One region of the Streptomyces sp. NPDC013455 genome, then DNA from elsewhere that is predicted to be linked to it. Evidence: riboswitches for the same ligand, from Rfam matches in the RefSeq annotation. Region 1 holds a riboswitch; each other region holds the start of a gene.
The links. Region 1 has a riboswitch for thiamine pyrophosphate ahead of thiO (glycine oxidase ThiO). Riboswitches for the same ligand answer to the same signal wherever they lie in the genome.
Positions count from the first base shown of each region.

Region 2: another riboswitch for thiamine pyrophosphate. It lies ahead of ABZ576_RS14060 (thiamine ABC transporter substrate-binding protein); the one in region 1 lies ahead of thiO (glycine oxidase ThiO).
Region 3: another riboswitch for thiamine pyrophosphate. It lies ahead of thiC (phosphomethylpyrimidine synthase ThiC); the one in region 1 lies ahead of thiO (glycine oxidase ThiO).

Region 1 is NZ_JBEYCX010000001.1:204,381-210,878, reverse strand. It holds gene ABZ576_RS00900 (thiazole synthase) at 11-805, opposite strand; gene thiS (sulfur carrier protein ThiS) at 809-1,021, opposite strand; gene thiO (glycine oxidase ThiO) at 1,018-2,187, opposite strand; TPP riboswitch at 2,185-2,296, opposite strand; gene ABZ576_RS00885 (hypothetical protein) at 2,350-2,700, shown strand; gene ABZ576_RS00880 (FAD-dependent oxidoreductase) at 2,733-3,965, shown strand; gene ABZ576_RS00875 (Rv2175c family DNA-binding protein) at 4,065-4,430, shown strand; gene thiE (thiamine phosphate synthase) at 4,521-5,168, shown strand; gene metF (methylenetetrahydrofolate reductase [NAD(P)H]) at 5,259-6,182, shown strand; gene ABZ576_RS00860 (hypothetical protein) at 6,239-6,498, shown strand, end outside.
Region 2 is NZ_JBEYCX010000007.1:114,111-120,608, reverse strand. It holds gene ABZ576_RS14075 (cytochrome P450) at 1-751, shown strand, start outside; gene ABZ576_RS14070 (hypothetical protein) at 825-1,022, shown strand; gene rlmN (23S rRNA (adenine(2503)-C(2))-methyltransferase RlmN) at 1,211-2,317, shown strand; TPP riboswitch at 2,341-2,449, shown strand; gene ABZ576_RS14060 (thiamine ABC transporter substrate-binding protein) at 2,532-3,608, shown strand; gene ABZ576_RS14055 (iron ABC transporter permease) at 3,647-5,248, shown strand; gene ABZ576_RS14050 (ABC transporter ATP-binding protein) at 5,249-6,268, shown strand; gene ABZ576_RS14045 (LAETG motif-containing sortase-dependent surface protein) at 6,404-6,498, opposite strand, start outside.
Region 3 is NZ_JBEYCX010000026.1:40,521-47,018, forward strand. It holds gene ABZ576_RS30840 (cupin domain-containing protein) at 1-42, shown strand, start outside; gene ABZ576_RS30845 (DUF5326 family protein) at 175-387, shown strand; gene ABZ576_RS30850 (IclR family transcriptional regulator C-terminal domain-containing protein) at 760-1,536, shown strand; gene ABZ576_RS30855 (SsgA family sporulation/cell division regulator) at 1,636-2,073, shown strand; gene ABZ576_RS30860 (YibE/F family protein) at 2,182-3,699, opposite strand; TPP riboswitch at 3,771-3,947, shown strand; gene thiC (phosphomethylpyrimidine synthase ThiC) at 3,940-5,724, shown strand; gene ABZ576_RS30870 (hypothetical protein) at 5,927-6,498, opposite strand, start outside.

The DNA of each region.
Region 1 (6,498 bases):
GGCCGGGCGGCTAGAACGCGGGGCGCTCGGGGTCGAGACGGGCCAGGCCCTCCGTCGGGGAGGACGCCTGCGCGAAGTGCCGCCGGGGCATGCGGCCGGCCCGGTACGCCAGCCGGCCCGCCTCCACCGCGTGCCGCATGGCGTCCGCCATCAGCACCGGCTCCTGCGCCCGGGTCACCGCCGAGGCAAGCATCACGCCCGCGCAGCCCAGCTCCATCGCCAGCGCCGCGTCGGACGCCGTACCGGCCCCCGCGTCCAGGATCACCGGCACCCGCGCCTGCTCCACGATCAGCTGGAAGTTGTGCGGGTTGCGGATGCCGAGCCCGGAGCCGATCGGCGAGCCCAGCGGCATGACCGCCGCACAGCCGACGTCCTCCAGCTTCCGCGCGAGCACGGGGTCGTCGTTCGTGTACGGCAGCACCGTGAAGCCGTCGTCGACCAGCGTCTCCGCCGCCTCCAGCAGCTCCACCGGATCCGGCAGCAGCGTCCGCTCGTCGGCGATGACCTCCAGCTTGACCAGGTCGGTGCCGAGCGCCTCCCGGGCCAGCCGGGCGGTGAGCACCGCCTCGCCCGCGGTGAAACAGCCCGCCGTGTTCGGCAGCACCCGGATGCCGAGCCTGTCCAGCACCGACAGCACCGAGCCGTGCACGGACGGGTCCACCCGGCGCATCGCGACCGTGGTCAGCTCCGTGCCGGAGGCGACCAGCGACCGCTCCAGCACCTCCAGGCTGGGCGCCCCGCCCGTGCCCATGATCAGGCGGGACGAGAAGGTCAGCCCGCCGAGGACCAGGGGATCGTCTGCCATGGCTCAGCCTCCCTGCACGGCGGTGAGTACTTCGACCCGGTCGCCCTCGGCGAGCGCGGTGGCCGCCCACTGCGCGCGCGGGACGACGGTCTCGTTGACGGCGGCGGCCACCCCGCGGGGCGCCGCGGTGAGGGTCTCCACCAGCGCGTCCAGCGCGGTGCCCGGCGCGATGTCGCGGGGTTCACCGTTGACGGAGATGGTCAGGGGAGGGTTCATGCGGGCTGCTCCAGCTTCTCCAGCCCCGTGGCGCCGAACCGCCGCGGGGTGAACGGACGCGCCTCCTCGGGCAGTTCACCGGTGACCAGGGCGTGTGCCAGCACGTCCCCGGTGACCGGCGTGAGCAGTACCCCGTTGCGGTGGTGCCCGGTGGCCAGCAGCAGCCCGGCCAGACCGGACGGGCCGAGCAGCGGCGCGTTGTCGGGGGAGCCGGGGCGCAGCCCGGCCAGGGTCTCGGTGAGCGGCAGTTCGGTGATGCCGGGCACCAGCTCGTGGGCGTCGCGCAGCAGTTCGTACACGCCCCCGGCCGTGACCGTCGTATCCCAGCCCAGCTCCTCGCTGGTGGCTCCGACCACCAGGTCGCCGTTCTCCCGGGGCACCAGGTAGACGTGGCTGCCGCGCACCACGGCCCGTACGGTCCGGCTCAGGAACGGCGCGTACCGGCGGGGGACGGTCAGCCGCAGCACCTGCCCCTTGACCGGCCGCACCGGCGGCAGCACTTCCCCCGGGACCCCCGCGAGCCGCCCGCTCAGGCTGCCGGCGGCGAGCACCACCTGCTCCGCGCGCAGCCCGGTGCCGTCCGCCGTGGTGATCCCGGCGGCCCGGTCCCCGGCCACGTCGAGCCGCTCCGCCCGGGTGCGGTGGAAGACCACGCCGGCCCGCTCGCAGGCGGCCACCAGGGCGGCCGCGAGCCGCCGCGGGTCGATCTGGTGGTCGCCGTCCACCCGCAGCCCGCCGCGCACCCCCGGCGCCAGCATCGGCTCCAGGTGCCGGCACTCCCGCCCGGACAGCCACTGGGAGTCGAGGCCCGAACGCCGCTGGAGGGCGTGCAGGTCGCGCAGACCGGCGCGGTCGTCGGCGTCCAGCGCGACGGCGAGGGTGCCGCAGCGGCGGTAGCCGAGGTCGTGGCCGGTCAGCTCGGTGAGCTCGGCCGCGAAGTCGGGATAGCGGCGGGCCGACTCCAGGTTCAGGGCGAGCAGCGTCTCCTCGCCGTAGTGCAGTTCGGTGACCGCGGCCAGCATCCCGGCCGCGACCCGCGCGGCCCCGCCCCCGGGCTCGGGGTCCACCACGGCCGTGGCGAGCCCGCGCTGCGCCGCGCGCCAGGCCGTGACCAGGCCGATGATTCCGCCCCCGATGACGAGGACGTCGGACGTACGTGACGACATGGGCGTCCAGCCCCTCCCTTCGCCGGCATGACCCGGATCAGGTTCGTACGGTCGGAGGCCGCCAGCCTCCCTCTCAGCCCGGTGCGTCCGGGCTCCCGCGAGTGCTTGTACGGTGGCCACCCTAGCCCGCCGTCCTCCTCGCCCGTAAGGGAGCCCCGTTCCATGGCCCGCTCGCTCGACGGACTGATCCTCGCCCCGGTGGCCGACCAGGCCCCGGGTCAGGTCGGTACCCGCACCCGCTTCGCCTACCACGAGGAGGACGGCGAGATCTGGGCCGAGTACGCGGGCGGCGACGTCGTGCGCGGGCATCTGATCGGCACCCGCGAGGGCGACCGGCTGGACTTCCGGTACGTGCAGCTGAAGACCGACGGGACGACCGCCTCGGGCCACTGCGTGTCCGCGGTCGTGGAGCTGCCCGACGGCCGGGTGCGGCTGGAGGAGACCTGGGAATGGGAGTCCGGGGAGGGCTCGGGCACGAGCGTGGTGGAGCAGATCACCGAGCACGCCCCCTGACTGACGGACCGTCAATTGTCTATGGTGACCGGGTGAGCGAGCAGACAGCGGAAGAGGGCACGGCACAGGGGCCGCGCGTGGTCGTCGTCGGCGCGGGCATGGCCGGGGTGCAGACCGCGGTCGCCCTGCGCGAACAGGGCTTCCGGGGCGGTGTGACCGTCATCGGCGCCGAGCCGCACCAGCCCTACGACCGGCCGCCGCTGTCGAAGGCGGTGCTGCTCGGCAAGGCCGAGAACTCCGCCTTCGACGTGGACTTCGAGTCCCTCGGCGTCGAGCTCAGACTGGGCTGCGAGGCGCTGGGCGTGCGCCCCGCCGACCACGAACTGGACACCGAGGCCGGACCGGTCCCCTACGACGTCCTGGTGCTGGCCACCGGCGCCGAACCGGTCACCCTGCCCGGCACCGAGGGTGTGCCCGGGGTGCATCTGCTGCGCACCCTGGACGACGCCGCCCGGCTGCGCCCGGTGGTCGTCCGGCAGCACGACGTCGTGGTCGTGGGCGCCGGCTGGATCGGCGCCGAGTTCGCCACGGCCGCCCGTGAGGCCGGCTGCGCGGTGACCGTCGTGGAGGCCGCCGACCGGCCGCTCGCCGGCGCCCTGCCGGCCGAGGTGGCCGCCCCGATGGCCGCCTGGTACGCCGACAGCGGCACGGACCTGCGCACCGGCGCGCGTGTGGAGCGCGTCGAGCCCGGCGCGGTGCTGCTCGCCGACGGCACCCGGCTGGCCGCGGGCGCCGTCGTGGTCGGTGTCGGCGCCCGCCCCGCCACCGCCTGGCTGGCGGGCTCGGGCATCGAGCTGGGCGCGCACGGCGACGTCCTCGCCGACGACCACCTGCGCACCTCCCTGCCGGACGTGTACGCCGTCGGCGACTGCGCCTCCTTCCCCTCGGCCCGCTACGGCGAGCGGCTCCTCGTCCACCACTGGGACAACGCCCTCCAGGGCCCGCGCACGGTCGCCGCGAACATCCTCGGCGAGACGCCCGCGGTCTACGACCCGGTGCCGTACTTCTGGTCGGAGCAGTTCGGCCGGTTCGTGCAGTACGCCGGCCACCACGCCGCGGCCGACCGCCTGGTCTGGCGCGGCGATCCGGCGGGCCCCTCCTGGACGGTGTGCTGGCTGCGCGAGGGCCGCCTGGTGGCCCTGCTGGCGGTGGGCCGCCCCCGCGACCTGGCCCAGGGCCGCCGCCTGATCGAGGCGGGCCGGCGGATGGACGTGGACGCCCTGACCGACCCGGCCCGGCCCCTGAAGGACGCCACGGCCGACTGAGGCCGCGCCGGTGCGCTCCGCCCCGACCAGGCACGACGGTGCCGCGGACGGCCGACGGCGGATCGCGGGCGAGGCCGCGGAGCGCCTAGGCTGGATTCCGTGACCGAGATTGACGCAAAGATCGATGCTCTCGTCCCCGACTGGCTCACCCTCCCCGACATCGCCGAACAGCTCGGCGTCGAGGTGACGCGTGTGCGGCAGCTGGTCAAGGACGGCCAGCTCATCGCCGTACGCCGTGGTGAGAACCGGGCACTGCACGTCCCCGCCGCCTTCATCGACGGGGACAAGGTCGTCAAGGGCCTGTCCGGGACCCTGACGCTCCTGAGGGACGACGGCTTCACGGACGAAGAGATGATCGAGTGGCTCTTCACCCCCGACCCGACCCTGCCCGGTACCCCCGCGCAGGCCCTGAGCGAGAATCGCGGCACGGAGGTGAAGCGCCGCGCCCAGGCGCTCGCCGTCTGAGCCGACCCGCGGCAGGAGGTGGCGTGCGGGCCGGACGTCCGTACGCCACCAGCCGAACCGCAGGGACACCGACCACGGGGGGACCCAGCCATGTCCGACACCGCCCGCACCGCGCTCGCCGACGCCCGTCTGTACCTGTGCACGGACGCCCGCAGGCGCCAGGGTGACCTGCCCGAGTTCCTCGACGCGGTACTGGCCGGCGGGGTCGACATCGTGCAGCTGCGCGACAAGGGCATGGAGGCCGCCGAGGAGCTGGAGTACCTGGAAGTCTTCGCCGACGCCTGCGCCCGGCACGGCAGGCTGCTCGCGGTCAACGACCGGGCGGACGTCGCCCACGCCGCCGGCGCCGGTGTGCTGCATCTGGGCCAGGGCGACCTGCCGGTCCCCGCGGCCCGCGCGATCCTCGGCGACGGGGTGCTGATCGGCCGCTCCACGCACGCCGAGGACGAGGCCGCCGCTGCCGCCGTCCAGGAGGGTGTGGACTACTTCTGCACCGGCCCCTGCTGGCCCACCCCGACCAAGCCCGGCCGCCACGCCCCCGGCCTGGACCTGGTCCGGTACACGGCCGGCCTCGGCACCGACCGCCCCTGGTTCGCCATCGGCGGCATCGACCTCGGCAATCTCGACCAGGTGCTGGACGCCGGTGCCCGCCGGGTGGTCGTGGTCCGCGCGATCACCGAGGCGCGGGACCCGGGCGCGGCGGCGGCGGAGTTCGCGAAGCGGCTGCGCCAGGGCTAGCTTGTCCAAGGGGTGGACAGGAAGTCGACAAATCGGGCAAATTTCCGACGTTTGGTTGGGGGACCGCCCACCCCTGGCTAACCTGCCCGTATGGCCCTCGGAACCGCATCGACCAGGACTGATCGCGCACGCACCGTGCGCGACATCCTCGCCACCGGCAAGACGACGTACTCGTTCGAGTTCTCTGCGCCGAAGACGCCCAAGGGCGAGCGGAACCTGTGGAGCGCGCTCCGGCGGGTCGAGGCGGTCGCTCCCGACTTCGTCTCCGTGACCTACGGTGCCGGCGGCTCCACGCGGGCGGGCACGGTCAAGGAGACCCAGCAGATCGTCGCCGACACCACGCTGACCCCGGTCGCCCACCTCACGGCGGTCGACCACTCCATCGCGGAACTGCGCAACATCATCGGCCAGTACGCGGACGCCGGCATCCGCAACATGCTGGCCGTGCGCGGCGACCCGCCCGGCGACCCGATGGGCGAGTGGGTGCCGCACCCCAGGGGCCTGACCTACGCGGCCGAACTCGTCCGGCTCATCAAGGAGTCGGGCGACTTCTGTGTGGGCGTGGCCGCGTTCCCGGAGATGCACCCGCGCTCCGCGGACTGGGACACCGACGTCGCCCACTTCGTGGACAAGTGCCGTGCGGGCGCCGACTACGCCATCACACAGATGTTCTTCCAGCCGGAGTCCTACCTGCGGCTGCGCGACCGCGTGGCGGCCGCGGGCTGCGACACCCCGGTGATCCCGGAGGTCCTGCCCGTCACCAGCGTCAAAATGCTGGAACGGCTGCCGAAGCTCAGCAACGCCCACTTCCCGGACGCCCTGAAAGAGCGGATCCTCACAGCGAAGGACGATCCGGCGGCGGTACGCTCCATCGGTATCGACTTCGCCACGGAGTTCTGCGCACGGCTGCTGGCCGAGGGAGTGCCCGGACTGCACTTCATCACGCTCAACAGCTCCACGGCGACCCTGGAAATCTACGAGAACCTGGGCCTGCACCACCCCCCGCAGGCCTAGACCGGCCGCCTCGCGATACGACACACTGCGTAGCGGTCATTGGGAGAGGGGCGTACATGGGCTGGACGGTCCTCTACATCGCGTTCGGCGTCGTCGCGCTGTGGTTGCTCGGCGAGGTACTGCTGCAGTACAAGGCACGGCTGCGCTGGCGGCTGCTCGCCTTCGGTGGCTTCCTCGGCGTCGTCCTGGGCGTGCTGATGCCGTCCGTCGTCGTGATCGGGCTGGGCGCGATCGCCTTCGCGCTCGGCCAGACCTACGTCACACTGTCGTTCCGCCGCGGCTTCGCCGCCGGCTGGGCGGTCAAGCGGCCCGGCCC
Region 2 (6,498 bases), on a different contig from region 1:
CCGGGACTTCCTCGGCGTGGACGAGCGGGACTGGCACCGGTGGGCCGAGACGGGGGAGGCGCTGCTGTCCGCCGGAGCCGAGTCCGGGGAGCGCGCCGCGGCGGCGGCCCGGGCCACCCGGGCCCACATCGCCGAGCTGCTCCGGCGCCGCCGCGAGGAACCCCGCGAGGACCTGGCCGGAGTGCTGGCGCGGGCGGCCGAGGCGGGCGAGATCACGGACGACGAGGCGATCTCCCTGGCCACCGCCGTCCAGGTCAGCGGCGGCCACGCGGTCCGCAACAACAGCGGTTCGATGATGTACGCGCTGCTCACCCACCCCCGCCACCTGGAACGGCTGCGCCGCGAGCCGGAGCTGCTGCCGCGGGCCGTGGAGGAGCTGTTCCGCTACGTCCCGCACCGCAACGGCGTCGGCATCCCCCGGGTCGCCACCGAGGACGTGCGGGTCGGCGGGCGGCTGATCCGGGCGGGGGACGTGGTCTACAACGCGTACCTCGCCGCCAACCGCGATCCCGAGGTGTTCCCCGACCCCGACACCCTGGACTTCGACCGCGCGGGCGCCGCGCACCTCGCCTTCGGCCACGGCCCGCACCACTGCCTGGCCGCCGTCATGGCCCGGATGGAGGCGGAGGTGATGATCGGCGCCGTACTCACCCGCTTCCCCGGCATCCGGCTGGCCGTACCGCCCGAGGAGGTGGAGTTCCAGCGCCGGGGCCTGATCCGCGGACCGCGCACCCTGCCCGTGGCTTGGTGAGGGAACCTTTCACCCGTGGACGGCGTCTGCCCGTACGACAGCGGCTTCCGGTACGACGACACAGGTGGGGACCATGATTCTGCTCTTGCTCGGCGTCCTGGCGCTCGTAGTCGGCGGCTGCGTCTGCGTGGTGTGGGCGGAGCGCGGCGGCCCGCGCTGGACCCGCGCCGTCGCGACCGTCACCCTCACCGCGGGCGAGCTGGCCCGCAGCGCCTCGAAGAAGCGCGGCGGAACCGCGAACGCCACCCAGCCGGACAACACCGACGACTAGCCCCACCCACCCCGCCGGCTCGGCCCGGGAGATCAAACAATCGCTGACAAGGCTGCAGATCTTCCAGCGAAGTCTGGTGGTGGTACTACTTTGGGCCGTCCGATGCTGACCACCGGTACCCACGGGTGACCGCCCCCACCCCGCTCCGGCCTGGGCCACCGGAGTCGATCTGCGACACTGGTAAGACCATGCCCAAGCCCGGAGAACTCACCTTTGTCGCGCCGCGCGGTGCCAAGCAGCCGCCGCGGCATCTTGCCGACCTCACGCCCGCCGAGCGCAAGGACGCTGTGGCCGAGATCGGTGAGAAGCCGTTCCGTGCCAAGCAGCTCGCGCAGCACTACTTCGCGCGGTACGCGCACGACCCGGAGCAGTGGACCGACATCCCGGCCGGTTCGCGCGCCAAGCTGCAGGAGGCGCTGTTCCCGGAGCTGATGACCGTCGTCCGGCACCTCTCCACCGACCAGGGCACCACCCGCAAGACGCTGTGGCGGCTGTTCGACGGGACGCTGGTCGAGTCCGTGCTGATGCGCTACCCGGACCGCGTCACCATGTGCATCAGCTCGCAGGCCGGATGCGGCATGAACTGCCCGTTCTGCGCGACCGGGCAGGCGGGGCTGGACCGGAACCTCTCCACCGCGGAGATCGTCCACCAGATCGTCGACGGGATGCGGGCGCTGCGGGACGGCGAGGTGCCCGGCGGGCCCGCTCGGCTGTCCAACATCGTCTTCATGGGCATGGGCGAGCCGCTCGCCAACTACAAGCGGGTCGTCGGCGCCATCCGGGCGCTCACCGACCCGGCCCCGGACGGGCTCGGCCTCTCGCAGCGCGGGATCACCGTCTCGACGGTGGGCCTTGTGCCGGCCATCCACCGGTTCGCCGACGAGGGCTTCAAGTGCCGGCTGGCGATCTCCCTGCACGCCCCCGACGACGAGCTGCGCGACACCCTCGTCCCCGTCAACACGCGGTGGAAGGTGCGCGAGGTCCTGGACGCCGGGTTCGAGTACACCGAGAAGTCGGGCCGCCGGCTGTCGATCGAGTACGCGCTGATCCGGGACATCAACGACCAGGCCTGGCGCGGTGACCGGCTCGGGCGGCTGCTCAAGGGCAAGCCCGTACACGTCAACCTCATCCCGCTGAACCCGACGCCCGGCTCCAAGTGGACCGCCTCGCGGCCCGAGGACGAGAAGGCGTTCGTCGAGGCCATCGCGGCCCACGGGGTGCCCGTCACCGTCCGGGACACCCGCGGCCAGGAGATCGACGGGGCGTGTGGTCAGCTCGCGGCCACCGAGCGGTAATCTGACCGGGTCCACACATCTTCATATTCCGACAGGGGAGCGCCACAGCGCTGAGAGTGCGGCGGACAGGGCCGCAGACCCTCTGAACCTCGCCCAGGTCATTCTGGGTAGGAAGTTCGGTCATCACTCAAGCTGTTGCGCCCTGCCCGGGTCTCCTTGGCGGAGCCCGGGCAGGGCCGCGTCTCTTCCTGGCCAACCCCCAGGAGGACATCCAGTGCACACCAAGACCCTCGCGACCGCGGCCGCCGGCCTCGTCGCGCTGTCCGCGCTGACCGGGTGCGGCTCGTCCGACACCAAGGGCTCCGCGGACACCAAGACCGTGACCCTGGTCAGCCACAACTCGTGGAGCGTCTCGAAGAACGTCCTGAAGGACTTCGAGAAGCGTTCCGGATACAAGGTCCGGGTCCTCGAGGACGGCGACGCCGGTCAGGCCGTCAACAAGGCGATCCTGACCAAGGACAACCCGCAGGGCGACGTCCTCTTCGGCGTCGACAACACCCTGCTCTCCCGCGCCCTGGACAACGGCCTCTTCCAGCCGTACGAGGCCAAGGGCCTCGACACGGTCGGTGCCGCCTACCAGCTCGACAAGGACAAGCACCGGGTCACGCCGGTCGACTACGGCGACATCTGCGTCAACTACGACAAGGCGTACTTCAGCGAGCACAAGCTGACCCCGCCGCGGTCCTTCGCCGACCTCGCCAAGCCCGCGTACAAGAACCTCCTCGTCACGGAGAACGCGGCCACCTCCTCCCCGGGCCTCGGCTTCCTGCTCGGCAGCGCCGCGGAGTTCGGCGACGGGGGCTGGCCGGACTACTGGAAGAAGCTGAAGGCCAACGGCGTCAAGGTCGTCGACGGCTGGGAGCAGGCCTACTACCAGGAGTTCTCCGGGTCCTCCGAAGGCAGGAAGGCGGGCGGCGACCGGCCCCTCGTGGTGTCGTACGCCTCCTCCCCGCCCGCCGAGGTGATCTACGCCAAGAAGCGGCCCGGCACCGCGCCGACCGGTGTGGCCACCGGTACCTGCTTCCGGCAGATCGAGTTCGCGGGGCTGCTGAGCAACGCGAAGAACACCGAGGGCGGCAAGGCGCTCATCGACTTCCTGCTGACCAGGGAGTTCCAGCAGGACATGCCGCTGAACATGTTCGTCTACCCGGTCACGCGGGGGGCCGCCGTGCCCGCCGACTTCACGAAGTACGGCCCGGCCGCCGAGGACCCCGAGACCCTGGCGCCCGAGAAGATCGCCGCCAACCGCGACCAGTGGGTCAAGTCGTGGACGTCGCTCGTACTGAAGTGACCGGCACCCGGCGGGGGAACGCGGCGCGGCTCGGGCTGATGGCCCTGCCCGTCGCGTTCTTCGCGCTGTTCTTCGCCTGGCCCGTGGCCGCGATCGTCGCGCGCGGGCTGAAGGTGGACGGCGCCTGGCGGCTGGGACGGATCGCGGACGTCGTGGCCCAGCCGGACGTCCGGCACGTGCTGTGGTTCACCACCTGGCAGGCGCTCGCCTCCACCGCGCTCACCCTGCTGCTGGCGCTGCCCGCCGCCCACGTCTTCGCCCGTCTGGACTTCCCCGGCAAGCAGCTGCTGCGGGCCGTGGTCACCGTCCCGTTCGTGCTGCCGACCGTCGTCGCCGGCAGCGCCTTCCTGGCCCTGGTCGGCCACCGCGGCCTGCTGGACGAGCTGTGGGGGGTACGGCTCGACACCACCGTGTGGGCGATCCTGCTGGCCCACGTCTTCTTCAACTACGCGGTCGTCGTCCGCACGGTCGGCGGGCTGTGGGCCCAGCTCGACCCCCGGCAGGAGGAGGCGGCGCGGATGCTGGGCGCCTCCCGGCTGACCGCCTGGCGGCAGGTCACCCTGCCGGCGCTCGCGCCCGCCGTGGCCGCCGCCGCCCTGATGGTGTTCCTGTTCACCTTCACCTCCTTCGGCGTGGTGCAGATCCTCGGCGGCCCGGCCTTCTCCACCATCGAGGTGGAGATCTACCGGCAGACCTCCGACGTCTTCGACCTCTCCACGGCCGCCGTCCTCACCCTCGTCCAGTTCGCCGCCGTCGGCGCGATCCTCGCCGTGCACGCCTGGACGGTCCGGCGGCGGGAGACCGCCCTCCGCCTGGTCGACGCCCGGACGACCGCGCGCCGGCCGCGCGGGGCCGGGCAGTGGGCGCTGCTCGCCGCGGTCCTCGCCACCATCGCCGTGCTCCTGGTGCTGCCGCTCGCCGTCCTCGTCCGGCGCTCGCTCGACGCGCCCGGCTTCGGCTATTACCGGGCGCTCACCGCGGCCGACGGCGGAGTGTTCCTGGTGGCGCCGGTGCAGGCCGTGTGGACCTCGCTCCAGTACGCCGTCGCCGCGACCGCCATCGCCGTCGTGATCGGAGGTCTCGCCGCCGCCGCGCTGGCCCGCCGGGACGCGGGGCGGCTGGTGCGCGGCTTCGACGCGCTGCTGATGCTGCCGCTCGGGGTGTCCGCCGTCACCGTCGGCTTCGGCTTCCTGATCGCGCTGGACGAGCCGCCACTGGACCTGCGCCAGTCCTGGATCCTGGTGCCCCTCGCCCAGGCGCTGGTCGGTGCCCCCTTCGTCGTGCGCACCATGCTGCCCGTGCTGCGCGCGGTGGACACCCGGCTCCGCGAGGCGGCCGCCGTGCTCGGGGCCTCGCCCTGGCGGGTGTGGCGGGAGGTGGACCTGCCGCTGGTACGGCGGGCGCTGCTGGTCGCCGCCGGCTTCGCGTTCGCCGTCTCGCTCGGCGAGTTCGGGGCGACCGTGTTCATCGCCCGGCCCGACAACCCCACGCTCCCGGTCGCCGTGGCCCGGCTGCTCAGCCGTCCCGGCGAGCTCAACTACGGCCAGGCGATGGCCCTTTCCACGATTCTCATGGTGGTCTGCGCCGCCGCGCTGCTGGTCCTGGAGCGTCTGCGCACCGACCGGACGGGGGAGTTCTAGATGCTGCTGAGCCTTGCCGCCGCGACCGTGCGCTTCGGCGGGCGCGCCGTGCTCGACGCGGTGGACCTGGACGTCGCCGAGCACGAGGTGGTGTGCGTGCTCGGGCCCAGCGGCAGCGGCAAGTCCACGCTGCTCAGGACGGTGGCGGGCCTGCAGCCCCTGGACGCCGGGCGGGTGTCGCTCGACGGCCGCGACCAGCGGGGCGTGCCCGCGCACAAGCGGGGCGTCGGGCTGATGTTCCAGGACCACCAGCTGTTCCCGCAGCGGGACGTCGGCGCGAACGTGGCCTTCGGACTGCGCATGCACGGCGTCGCAGCGCGCGAACGGGACACCGAGGTCGGCCGGTTGCTGGAACTGGTCGGGCTGCCGGGGGCCGCCCGGCGGGCCGTGGCCTCCCTGTCCGGCGGCGAGCAGCAGCGCGTGGCCCTCGCCCGGGCACTCGCGCCGCGGCCCCGGCTGCTCATGCTGGACGAGCCGCTCGGCCAGCTCGACCGCTCGCTGCGGGAGCGGCTGGTGGTCGAACTGCGGGAGCTGTTCGGCCGGTTGGGTACGACCGTGCTCGCCGTCACCCACGACCAGGGCGAGGCGTTCGCGCTGGCCGACCGGGTGGTGGTGATGCGGGACGGGCGGATCGCGCAGTCCGGCACCCCGCTCGACGTGTGGCAGCGGCCCGCCGACGCGTTCGTGGCCCGCTTCCTCGGCTTCCAGAACGTGGTGCCGGCGACCGTCGCCGGGACGGCCGCCGACAGCCCGTGGGGCAAGCTGCCGGTGCCGGACGGTTCCGCGCAGGGCGACCGCACGCTCCTCGTCCGGCCCGCCGGGGTCCGGCTGGTGCCGGCCGACCGGGGCCTGCCCTGCACGGTGTCCGCCCGTACCTTCAAGGGCACCCACGTGGCGGTCCACCTCCAGCCGGCCGGCGGCCCACGGCTGGAGGCGGCCTGCGCGCTGCGGGACGCGCCGGAGGCCGGCGCCTCGGTCGGTGTGGAGTTCGACGTGGCCGAAACGGTCGTGCTCGACTGACCGCCGCGCCCTGGTCACCGTGCACCGGCCCGACGCCGGCGCCCTGGTCACCGTGCACCGGCCCGACGCCGGCGCCCTGATCACCGTGCACCGGCCCGACGCGCTCGCCACCGGGCCGACGCCGGCGCCCCGCGGTCAGTTCTTCCCGCTCGCACCCCGGCGGCGCATGCCGAAGTAGACGGCGCCGCCGCCGACGACGACCAGGGCCGCCGCGACGCCGGCGATCAGGC
Region 3 (6,498 bases), on a different contig from region 1:
GACCTCAGGGTGCTCGTCGTGTTCTCTCCGCCGGAGGCGTGAGGGCGGGCCCCGGGCATCCCTAGGGGACGGGTCAGGGGAGGACAAGGGATGCGAGGCCCCCGCCGGCCCCCTGCGCGGCCCTAGCATCGAGTGCGAACAGACAAGACGCACGAGACGCAAAGGACAAGGGCGATGCGAGAGATCTTCGCGGGGCTGCCGTGGTGGGTGAAGTGGGTCGCGGTGCCGGTCATCGCCCTGGTCGTCTTCGGGGGCCTGATAGCGACCGTGGTCGGGTTCGTGATCGGTCTGCTCTTCAAGGTGCTGGTCTTCGTCGCCCTGGTCGGCGGACTGATCTACGTCGTGCGCAAGTTCATGGGGAACTCCGCGTCGCGCAGCGACTGGTGAGGCATCAGGGGGCCGGTGACCCGTGACGGGAGCACCGGTTCCCTCGGGGGAGGGAAGTTTTCCAGGGAGCCGTCTGCACGCGGTGGCCGGCGGTTAGAGTCCGGAACTCCCCGCGGGGTCAGGCCCCGTGGGGCGCAGTCCCCCCTCCGTGCTCTTTCCCCGCACGGGCTGCCCCTCGCCCTTCGGGAGTGACCCTTGGCCACGGTTGACACCGCACCGGCAGAACTCCGCCTCCCCCCCGCCCCGCCGCCCCCGTGCGCGGCTCCTCTCCAGCGACCGGCCGTCCGGCCCGTCCCTGGCGGGCCACGTGCGGCGGACCTGCCCGACCCGCCGCACGCGCCGGACCGAGTCCTTCCGGCTTCCTCCGTCGGCGTGCCGGAACCACCGGGTGCGACGGCATCCACCGCCACGCTCATCGGGTCCGTCCAGCGCGCCATGCGCCTGCTGGAGAGCGTTGCCGCGCATGCGTACGGCGCCCCCGCCAAACAGCTCGCCCGTGAGACCGGCCTCGCGCTGCCGACGACGTACCACCTGCTGCGCACCCTGGTGCACGAGGGCTATCTGCACCGGGAGAAGGGGCTGTTCTTCCTCGGGGAGGCGGCCGAGCGGCTGGGCCGCAGCGGAGCGCAGCAGAAACGTCGCAGCATGGTGGCGGACACGCTCGCGCATTGGCGCGATTCCATCGGTGTGCCGGTGTACTACGCGATGTACCGGGACGGGGAGATCGAGGTCATGTGCGTCTCCGACTCCCGTGACGCGCCCGCGGTCGAGGAGTGGGCGGACTTCCGTGAGACCGGCCACGCGCACGCGATCGGGCAGTGCCTGCTCTCCCAGCTGGACGAGGACGCGCGGCGTGACCACCTCGCCCGGTATCCCGCCCAGCCCCTCACCCCGTACACCGTGCGGGACAACGACGCCCTCCTGCGGCGGCTGGCGAGGATGCGGCGCATGGAACCGGTGGTGGAGCGCCAGGAGTACGCCGTCGGGACGGTCTGCGCGGCGGTGCCGATCACGGTCGGCACCACGGCCGCCACCATGGCCATCTCCCTCCCCGCCCACCAGGCCGACCGGCTGCTGCCCGCCGCCCACCGGCTGCAGGCCGAGATCGGGCGGCATCTGGGGTCTCTCACGCTCTCTATCAGTATCTGAAAACTTACTCCTTGTGATCTGTCGTGTACGTTCAGCTAGATTTGACCACGGTCAGAAGGATTGATCCCGGCCAGTCGACGTCATATGACGGGGTAACCGATGCGCGAGTCCGTACAGGCAGAAGTCATGATGAGCTTTCTCGTGTCGGAGGAGCTCTCCTTCCGCATCCCGGTGGAGTTGCGCTACGAGACCGATGATCCGTATGCCGTGCGGCTCACCTTCCATCTGCCCGGTGATGCGCCGGTGACCTGGGCGTTCGGGCGGGAGTTGCTGATCGACGGGGTCGGCCGACCGTGTGGCGAGGGGGATGTGCACATCGCCCCCGCCGATGCGGAGGTGCTGGGCGAGGTGCTGATCCGGCTTCAGGTCGGCAGCGACCGGGCGCTGTTCCGTTCGTCCGCGCCACCGCTCGTTGCCTTCCTCGACCGGACGGACAAGCTCGTGCCGCTCGGCCAGGAAGGTGCGCTCGCCGACTTCGACGCTCATCTGGACGAGGCCCTGGACCGCATCCTGGCCGAGGAACAGAGCGCCGGCTGAAGCGTTACGGCACGAGTGCGGGACGCTCGGTCGTGCAGCGTGGACGTGTGCAGGAACGCTTCTTCAGCGGGGCTCCACCCTGCTTCCCCTCTCCGGGCCGCACCCGGCTCACCGCTTCCGACGCCGGCCCCGGCCGCCGCGCGCCGCGGCCGGCTGAGCCCCGGAAGGTGACGCGGCAGCCGGGGCGGGCCGGTCGGCCGAGACGACCAGCGCGGCCAGCGCGGTGGTGACCGGGACCGAGGCGACCAGACCGATCGAGCCGATCAGCGTGCGCACGATCTCCTCGGCCACCAGCTCGCTGTTGGCCACGGTCCCGACGCTGCTCTGCGCGATCGAGAACAGCAGCAGCAACGGCAGTGCGGCACCGGCGTAGGCGAGCACGAGGGTGTTGACGACGGAGGCGATGTGATCGCGGCCGATGCGGATGCCCGCCCGGTACAGCCCGCGCCAGCCCATCGAGGGGTTGGCCTCGTGCAGCTCCCACACGGCCGACGTCTGGGTCACCGTCACGTCGTCCAGCACGCCGAGCGAACCGATGATGACGCCGGCCAGCAGCAGACCGCTCATGTCGATCGACGGATACAGGCCGTGGATGAGGCCGGTGTTGTCGTCCGTGTTGCCGGTGAGCGCGGCCCAGCCGATGAAGAGCGAGCCGAGCACGCCGATCAGCGACAGGGAGATCAGGGTGCCGAGCACCGCCACCGATGTCCGGGCCGACAGGCCGTGGCACAGGTACAGGGCGATCAGCATGATGGCGCTCGACCCGACCACGGCTACCAGCAGCGGGTTCGAACCCTGCAGGATCGCGGGCAGGATGAACAGGGTCAGTACCAGGAAGCTGACGGCCAGGGCGACCAGTGCCATGAGGCCGCGCAGCCGGCCCACCACGACGACGGCGACGGCGAAGATCCCTGCGAGCAGCATCATGGGGAACAAGCGGTTCACATCGGTCACCGCGTACTGGAGGTCCTTCGGAGCGGAGGGCTCGTAGGCGACCACGACCTTCTCGCCCTGCTCCAGCTGCCGTGACTGGTCCGGCTGCACGATCTCGGTGAACGTACGGCCCTTGTCCTTGCCGGTGTCGACCCGGATGGTCGCCTTCTTGCAGGTCCCGTCGGCCTGCTGCTGCGCCGAACTGCCCTCCGCGGTGGAGGTGTCACCGGTCGGGGTGGCACCGGAGGCGTTCACCGACTTGCAGTCGACCTCGACGACCCGGGTGACCGTGGCCTGCTGGGTCTGCCGGTCGAAGCCCACGCCGGTGCGCTTGTGGGAGGGCGCTCCTCCGGGCCAGAGCACCACGAGGCCGACCAGGACCGCCGCGGTGAAGGGGATCAGCACCGCCGCGATGACCTTGCGCAGATGCTGGGACACCGGAGCGGCCGGGCCGTGGCTGTGGCTGTGCGCGTGGCCTTGGTGGCCGTGACCCGCGGGCCCGTGGTGCCCGGGGCCGTCACCGCCGGTGCCCGAGCCGGCACCCGAGTCCCCGTGGAGCGGGGCAGAGCCGTTTCCCGGACCGGTACCACGGCCGCCGTCAGGGGCTCCGTGGCCGGGTCCGAAGGCCTGTCCCGAGCCGTCTCGGCGATGCGGCTCCGGCGGCTGGTAGGGGTACTGCTCCATCCTGGTCACCACCCGATCATCGCAAGAACCGTGGGGGCCCACTGTTCACCGCGCCACACATGACGCTAGCGTGGAGGCACCTTTGCACACGCGGGAGCTCGGAGCACCGGGCTGAGAGGGCGCTGACCTCCGTAGACACGATGTTTCACGTGGAACGAACGCAGTTCCACGGAGATGTCGGCAGACGGACACCGCTGCGTCGACCGCCGAACCTGTTACCGGGTAATGCCGGCGTAGGGAGTAGGTCTCATGACCAACAAGGACGCACGCACGCCTGCCTCTGTTCAGGACGACAAGTCCCAGGAGGCCGGGAAGTCCATCGGCTGGCACAAGGCGTACGTCGAGGGTTCGCGCCCCGACCTGCGCGTGCCGGTCCGCCAGGTGCACCTCACCAACGGGCAGTCGGTCACGTTGTACGACACGTCAGGCCCGTACACCGATCCCCTGCTGGACACGGATGTCCGCAGGGGCCTGCCGCCGCTGCGGGAAAACTGGATCGTCGCCCGCGGGGACACGGAGGAGTACGCGGGCCGTCCGGTCCGTCCCGAGGACGACGGGATCAAGCACACCGCGCCGCGTGGCGGGCTGCGGAACCTGGACGCGGTCTTCCCCGGGCGCCCGCGTCAGCCGCGCCGGGGCCGCAACGGCGAGGCGGTGACCCAGCTCGCGTACGCGCGGCGGGGCGAGATAACGCCGGAGATGGAGTTCGTGGCCATCAGGGAGAACGTTTCTCCAGAGGTGGTCCGCGAGGAGATCGCGGCAGGCCGGGCCGTGCTGCCGGCCAATGTGAACCACCCGGAGATCGAACCGATGATCATCGGCAAGCGGTTCCTGGTGAAGGTCAACGCCAACATCGGCAACTCCGCGGTGACGTCCTCCATCGAGGAGGAGGTCGAGAAGATGACGTGGGCGACCCGCTGGGGCGCCGACACGGTCATGGACCTGTCCACCGGCCGCAACATCCACACCACCCGCGAGTGGGTGCTGCGCAACTCCCCCGTGCCCATCGGCACGGTGCCGCTCTACCAGGCACTGGAGAAGGTCGACGGCAAGGCCGAGGAACTGACCTGGGAGATCTACAAGGACACGGTCATCGAGCAGGCCGAGCAGGGTGTGGACTACATGACCGTCCACGCGGGTGTCCGGCTCCCCTACGTCCCGCTCACCGCCAACCGCAAGACCGGCATCGTCTCGCGCGGCGGGTCGATCATGGCCGCGTGGTGCCTGGCGCACCACAAGGAGTCGTTCCTCTACGAGAACTTCGAGGAGCTCTGCGAGATCCTCGCCGCCTACGACGTCACGTACTCGCTGGGCGACGGTCTGAGGCCCGGCTCGATCGCCGACGCCAACGACGAGGCGCAGTTCGCCGAGTTGAAGACGCTCGGGGAACTCAACCGGATCGCCAGGCGTTTCCATGTACAGACGATGATCGAGGGCCCCGGTCACGTCCCGATGCACAAGATCAAGGAGAACATCGACCTTCAGCAGGAGATCTGTGATGAAGCTCCGTTCTATACGCTCGGCCCGCTGACCACGGACGTCGCGCCGGCGTACGACCACATCACCTCCGGCATCGGTGCCGCGATGATCGCCTGGTGGGGCACGGCGATGCTCTGCTACGTCACGCCCAAGGAGCACCTGGGCCTGCCCAACCGGGACGACGTGAAGACCGGCGTCATCACTTACAAGATCGCCGCGCACGCGGCCGACCTCGCCAAGGGACACCCGGGCGCGCAGGAGTGGGACGACGCCCTGTCGGACGCGCGCTTCGAGTTCCGGTGGGAGGACCAGTTCAACCTCGCCCTCGACCCGGAGACGGCACGGGAGTTCCACGACGAGACGCTGCCGGCCGAGCCCGCCAAGACGGCCCACTTCTGCTCCATGTGCGGCCCGAAGTTCTGCAGCATGAAGATTTCGCAGGACATCCGGCGGGAGCACGGCGGCAGCCGGGGCGAGATCGAGGAGGGCATGGCCCAGAAGTCCAAGGAGTTCGCGGCCGCCGGCAACCGCGTCTATCTGCCGATCGCCGACTGAGACGGTCGCCGACCGGCGCGCGGTGGACTCGCCGCACCGGACGGCCCGCAGCGGGCGGCTGGTGCGGCGCGGGGCGGTGGGTCCGCGGCCGGCCGGGTGGTGGTACCACGCCGCTCGGCCCGCCGGACACCCTCACGCCGTGGCGGCCGGCCCACGCCCCGCGGTGGACGCCGGGCCGGGCCCTGTGCGGCGTGAGGCCGGGCTAGTCGGGCTGGTGCTCCGGACCGCCGAAGTCCGGGCTCGTGTAGTCGGGACTGGTGTAGCTCGGGCGACCGGTGCCGGCGTCGGGGCTGCTGAAGCCGGGGCGGCCGTAGCCCAGGCGCGGTATGCGGCCGGTCGGTGAGGGTGGGGCCGTGTGGGGGACGGCGGCCGGGCCGGGACCGGCCAGCGCCTCCTGGAGGAAGGGCAGGATGCCGCGCTGCAGCAGGGCGTCCCGCCATGCCTCTCGTGCCCTGGCCAGCTCTTCGTGCGCCGCGTCCTGGGCCCGGGCGTCCGCCGGGGTGCTGTTGCGCAGCGCGGTGAGCACCAGCCCGACGGCGGCGACGAGGATCGCTGCCGCCGTCATGGCGCCGAACACCCAGCCGGTGGTGAGCATGGTCCGGGCGATGGTCTGCCCGGGGTCCAGCATCTTCAGGAGGTAACCGACGAGCAGGAACAGCACCGCGGCGGTTCCGGAGAGGATGGGTGCCAGGACGGCGATGACCGCGGTGGCGCCCGCGCCCGTGTTCTCGGCGGCCTCGCCGAGGGCGGTGGCGAGGCCCGTGACCTCCGAAC